Regions from separate parts of the Raineya sp. genome, predicted to be linked through region 2. Evidence: riboswitches for the same ligand, from Rfam matches in the RefSeq annotation. Region 2 holds a riboswitch; the other holds the start of a gene.
What was found. Region 2 has a riboswitch for thiamine pyrophosphate ahead of ACWITO_RS01100 (TonB-dependent receptor). Riboswitches for the same ligand answer to the same signal wherever they lie in the genome.
Positions count from the first base shown of each region.

Region 1: another riboswitch for thiamine pyrophosphate. It lies ahead of ACWITO_RS03575 (class I SAM-dependent methyltransferase); the one in region 2 lies ahead of ACWITO_RS01100 (TonB-dependent receptor).

Region 1 covers NZ_JBRCWE010000030.1:29,458-32,596, forward strand. Annotated here, with positions in the region: gene radA (DNA repair protein RadA) at 1-832, opposite strand, end outside; TPP riboswitch at 1,039-1,138, shown strand; gene ACWITO_RS03575 (class I SAM-dependent methyltransferase) at 1,219-1,944, shown strand; gene ACWITO_RS03580 (AIR synthase family protein) at 1,944-2,999, shown strand; gene ACWITO_RS03585 (thiamine phosphate synthase) at 3,011-3,139, shown strand, end outside.
Region 2 covers NZ_JBRCWE010000010.1:4,648-7,786, forward strand. Annotated here, with positions in the region: gene ACWITO_RS01100 (TonB-dependent receptor) at 1-1,542, opposite strand, end outside; TPP riboswitch at 1,596-1,692, opposite strand; gene ACWITO_RS01105 (DUF3592 domain-containing protein) at 1,791-2,630, shown strand; gene ACWITO_RS01110 (alpha/beta hydrolase family protein) at 2,633-3,139, opposite strand, start outside.

The DNA of each region.
Region 1 (3,139 bases), on a different contig from region 2:
TGCTTACTTCGCGTAAGCCTGTGGCGAGCATTTCGTAAATACCCAGTTCGGAAGTAGAACCAAAGCGATTTTTGGTGGTACGCAAAATGCGATACGCTAAATGTCTGTCGCCTTCAAATTGCAGAACCGTATCTACCATATGCTCCAAAACTTTGGGACCTGCCAATGTGCCTTCTTTGGTGATGTGCCCTATCAGAAAAACAGGGGTAGCAGTTTCTTTGGCAAATTTCATTAGTTCAGCCGTACATTCACGCACTTGCGAAATACTACCCGCCGAAGATTCAATAAAAGCCGAATGAAGCGTTTGAATGGAATCAATCACTACTACATCAGGCTCTAAATTTTCAATTTGCTTGAAAATATTTTGTGTAGAGGTTTCACAAAGCAAATAACATTCTGCACCTTTTTGTTCCAAGCGTTCTGCTCTCATTTTTATTTGCTGTTCGCTCTCTTCTCCCGAAACGTACAAAACTCGCTTTCCCTGCAAACCCAAAGCAATTTGAAGCATTAACGTAGATTTTCCGATACCCGGCTCGCCACCAATAAGCACCAAAGAGCCTGCTACGATACCTCCTCCCAAAACTCTGTTGAGTTCTTTATCGCAAGTAAGCAAGCGAGGTTGTGCTTCAAAATCTACTTCAGCAAGCAATTTGGGTTTATTACTGATTTTGGTGGAAGTGCTACTTTTCCATTCTCCTTTCGTAGGCTCGGTTTTTTCTACAATTTCCTCTACAAAGGTATTCCACTGCTGACAAGAAGGGCATCTGCCCAGCCACTTCGGCGACTGATAGCCACAACTCTGACAAAAAAAGGTCGTTTTTGTTTTTGCCACTGAATAATGCTTTTTTGAGCCTTGAAAATACAAATATTTTAGCAATTTGCATAGTGCTATAAATTTTCAGATAAAGTTTTCATCAGGATAAAGAGCCGTTGCAAAAAATACAAATCTTGCGGTAAGTGTTAAAATTGAAAAGGCGTAGTTAAAAATATTCTTTCGCTTTGGAAACTTTTTGCCTTTAAGTTTAGTTTTTAGGGAAAATCATTGCAACGGGGTGCTCTGATGATTTTCAGGGCTGAGAACATACCCGAAAAACCTGATTTGGATAATGCCAACGAAGGGATTGCAAATTGAATTGTATTATTGGGAAACATATTCAATAGCTATCGCCCTTGTTGGTCTGACAAGGGCGATTTTTTTATTTGTAAATCATAGCAACAATGGAAAATAGCAACAACAAACAACTTACGTTAATTCCTGCTCATTGGCAAAGCTGGCAAAACCGCCCCGAATGGTTCTTCAACAGAGAGCATACCGATACCTACGAACTCTGGTACGAAGGGCGATATAAAAGAGCAGAAATTTGGCAAAAAAAAGTAATGGAGCAACTCGTTTCCAAAGATAAACGTATCAAAACACTTTTAGAGTTTGGCTGTGGTACGGGGCGTTTTACGCGTTGGTGGAAAGATATTGGCATAGAAGCCACAGGAGGGGATATTTCGCCTTTAATGCTTTCGCAAGCATTGCAACTTTTTGAGGGCGACCTTGTAATGGCAGACTCTCATTATATGCCTTTCAAAGACCATACCTTTGATGCTCTGGCTTTCATTACCACTTTTGAATACTACAAAAAGCCCGTGCAGGTAATACAAGAAGCCGCCCGAGTTGCTAAATATGGAATAGCTATGGGTATGATGAATCGGAACTCTTTGAAAGTAGTTCGCAGACGCATACAGCAATTTTTTGGCAAAAATCCATTTTATGTTACTGCTACTTTTTACACCCCCCAAAAACTCATCAAAATCATTGATGAGGCTTTGAAAGGAAGAAGTTACAGCATAGAATGGACTTGTACAGGCTTGCCAAAATGGTTTCCTGTTCAGCAGTGGGGAGTTCCTTATGGCGATTTCTTCGGTTTATATGTTCAATTTAATGATGTAGCATAATGGCAAAGCATTTAGGAAAAGTTGAGCTAAATTTTTTGGAAAATGTCATACAATTGCAATGCGGAGCAGAGCAGGCTTTGGTGCAAATAAAACCACAATTTGGAGTAGATGTTGCTCTCATTAAGCTATCTGAAAACCAAGTAATGGCAATTACCAGCGACCCTTTGTCCCTTATTCCTTCCTTGGGTTTGGAAGAATCGGCTTGGCTTTCGGTGCATCTGATAGCCAACGATATGGCAACCACAGGCTTTGCACCAATGTTTGCTCAAATGGTACTCAACTTGCCTGCTTGGCTTTCAAAAGAGGATTTCAAAACTTATTGGGGGTATATTCATCAATTCTGCAAAGAAATAGGAGTAGCTATTACAGGAGGACATACAGGATTTATTGAAGGACAAAACTCTACCATTGCAGGCGGGGGTACTTTTTGGAATTTTTGCCCCGCAAGCCAAGTGCTTACTTCTACACAAGCTCGCGAAGGAGATGTGATTATAGTTACCAAACAGGCGGCTATTTCATCAGTAGCAATTTTAGCAAAGAGTTTTCCGCAAACACTTGAAAAACACTTGGGTAAAGAAACTCAGCAACAAGCCGCCTCACTATTTTATGAAACTTCTTCTTTGAAAGAAGCAATGTTGGCAAGCAAGGGAGAGCCTAAATCAAGAGGCATTTCTGCTATGCACGATGTAACCGAAGGAGGTGTATTGGGGGCTATTTATGAAATGGTTACCGCCGCAGATAAAGGTGTTTTGGTTTATGATGATAAAATTCCTGCAAATGAAGTAATCAGAAATGTTTGCAGTCTGTTTGATTTGGACTATCGGTATTGCGTAGGAGCAGGGGCAATGATAATAGCTTGCCAACCCGAAAAAGCCCCCGAAATTATCCAAAGCCTACAATCTGAACATATTGAGGCAACAGTGATAGGTGAAATTAAGCCTAAAAACTTTGGCAAAAAATTACTACAAAACGAACAACTGATAGATATGCCCTATTTTGATACAGACCCCTACTGGGGAGCTTTTTTCAAAGCGTATCAGAACGGCTGGAAGTAAAATTCTTGAAAATGAAGAAGGATATTTATCTGATAATTGACCCTGCCAAACCCCTATCTGAATTGCTAAAAAAATTGGCTTCTGCTTTGCAAGAAAAACTCTATGCTCTGCAAATCTGGGATAACTTTGTTTCAGAAGAG
Region 2 (3,139 bases):
GAAATTTGCTTTTTTCCAAGCAATCTGATAGCCCAGTTCTACATTGTTAAGTCTTTCGGCTTTGGGGCGACTCGTAGGCGTAGATTCCACAAAATCATTGCGGTTGGGTTCTCGGTGAGCTATCCCCCACAAGGCATAAATTCTGTGTTTTTGCCAAGCATAATCAAGCCCTGCCTTGGGATTGAAAAAATGAAATTCTGCGTCTTGTTGGGTACTTTGCAGATTTTGGTCAAAACCTAAAAAGTTGTAACCAATGTAACGATACTGCATATCGGCAAAAGCTGATAGTTTGCCATTTGGCAAATTCCATTCATTAGCAATTTTTAAGAATTGGTTAAAATCAACCTTGATAGCATCGTTGTCGTAATAGCGATAACGGATAGGAGCATTTTGAGCAAATTCAGCCCAAATAATTTCCCCAAAATGTTTGCCTTCGTATCTGTTCCAACCACCTCCCCAAATAAAATTCCAAGTTTTATGCGTATAATCCAAAGAATAAACACTTCCGTAGAAATGATTATCCAGCCAACGGCGGCGAATGATATTGCTTTCTTTGATAGTATCCGAACCAATAACTATATCGGGCAGAGCGTACCTTGAAAACCTATCTTTTTCTCTGAATTCTTCATAATACCCAAAACCTCTCACATAAAACAGTGAAACATTGAGTTTGAGTTTTTCAGAAATTTGGTGGTCAAGAATAGCTTGATAGTGATTTTGGTTGTAATTATCTACCTGGTTATCGTAGGTATAAAAATTGAAACGTCTGTTTTCCTTCAAAATATCTTCCCTAATGCCATACCAAGCCTGATAGGTACGCTCTCTGCCTTGCAAAGTGAGCAGTCGGAGAGTTGTTTTTTTACCATAATAACCTCCCGAAAGATATACACCCAAAAGGTCAGAAAAAGCCCTATCTATGAAGCCATCGGAAGTAATTTTAGAAAGGCGAGCATCTACCACAAAGCCATTTTTCATTTTTCCTGTGGTGGCTTGCAAGGTATGTTTCCAAGTATTGAAACTCCCCCAAGAGTGGTTGAGTTCGGCAGAAGGCTCATCGGCGGGTTTATCAAAGGTTTGAATATTCAGACTTGCCCCAAAAGCCCCTGCTCCATTGGTGGAAGTTCCTACACCTCTTTGCAGACTAACAGAAGTAGCCGAAGAGGCTAAATCAGGTAAATTTACCCAAAAAACGCCTTGTGATTCGGCATCATTGAGCGGAATTCCATTGATTGTGGTATTGATACGAGTGGCATCAGAACCTCTTACGCGTATGCCCGTATAGCCTACACCCGCCCCCGCATCGGAAGTAACCACCACCGAAGGGGTAAAGTTGAGTAAAAAAGGCATATCTTGCCCGTAATTGCGTTTTTGCAGTTCTGTTTTTTTGAGTGTTGAGCGTGTAAGCTCAGTAATGTACGGAATACCTGTAATGGTTACGGCTTCAATTTCTTTGTCTTGAAGCAAAGAGTCTGTGCTTGCTTGTGCGAAAGCCAAACAAGGCACAAGCAAGCCTGCTGAAAGGCTCAAAATGTGGCGTTTCATTGGTGATATGATTTGAAAGTGAAACAAAAGGAGCTTCAAGGGGGTAGCTCCACCTGCTTCTTACCTTAACTCCCTGCGGCAGCATTATCTGCATCAGGTTCAAAGGGTATGTTCTCAGCCCGTTGTATTAAGGCACCCCTGTTTCGGAAAAATTTGTGAGCAAAGTTATGTAAAGTTATGCTTAAAAAGCAAGAAAAATTTTTATTTTTGATAAATAATTCCGAGATTACAGAAAAATTTTACCCACTTTGTTCCAACGTACTCGTCATATTCCTTTGCCTTTGCTTATCAGAATGTTTTTTGAGAGCGACTTTTTGTTATTGTTTGGTTGGATATTCTTTACGATTGGCAGTATCATCTTTTGTGTTTTTGCTTCGCTCTCCGATTTTAGTAGCTTGGTATTATCCAAAGATAGCCCTCAAGCCCAAGCGGTTATCTTTAAGATAGAATATGCTAATGCCCAAGAAAATAGAGCACGTATTTATGCGTATCACTACAAGTTTCAAGTAGATGGCAAAGAGTATGAGGGTATTTCGTATGGGTTTTCCTCCGATTACCGAGAAGGCGATACCGCCACCGTCGTTTATAAAAGTAATAAACCAACTTACTCACGCATTGTAAATTTACGTCAGAAGCATTTTTCCCCCTTTTTTCTCATTTTTATTGCTATTTTTCCACTTATTGGCGGTTCGGTGTTGGCTATTGCTATACCCAAAGTTTTCACCAAAATTCGTATCTTAAAAGAAGGGGTATTAGGCGAGGCTTTGCTGGTTGGAATGGAACCAACCAATACCACTATCAATAAGCAAAGAGTTATGAAAATGTTTTTTGAGTTGATGAGTGCAGGAAAAACCTACAAAACACATCTAAACACACACCAAATTCATAAATTTTGGGATGATAAGCCTCAGAAAGTGTTATTTTTACCCCAAGAACCTGAAAAGGCACTGATAGTTAGTTCTTTACCCGGAAATCCAGAAATTTCTGAAAAAGGTGATATACTAACCCCATACAGCTTATTTCCTGCGGGCTTTTACTTGCTTATTCCTGCGGCTTGTTTGCTTGCGTACTGGTGGGCTTTTTCGTAGTGCTAATCGCTTTGCAAAAATTTGATAGTTTCGTCAATTACCTCTTCGGTATGTATAGGAAGCAGAGCATCAGTGTAGGGTTCTTTCCCCCCAAAAGTGTGGTCTGCATTTTCCAAGAGTATCATTTCTGCGTTTTTTGACCAAGACTGCAATTTTCGGGCATTTTCTACCGAAACAGAAGTATCTGCCTTTCCGTGAATAATGAGAATAGGCACTTGAATTTTGGGCACTTGTTTTTCCAAATCGTAATGCACCCAGTTTTTTAGCAAATCTTCATAAACTTCTCTGTAAATAGGCATTTCTTGCTTGGTACGAGCGTTTTCAACGTAAATTACTCCATTTTTTTCAATTTCGGCAATGCGTTCGGGGGTAAATAAAAATTTAGTGTTGGCAATAGAAGCCCAAGTAACAACCTTTCGGATACGGCTATCTTCGGCGGCTTTGAGCAGTGCTAGTGCCCCTCCTCTGCTGTGTCCTATTACAAACAACTTATCCAGCAGTGTAATTCT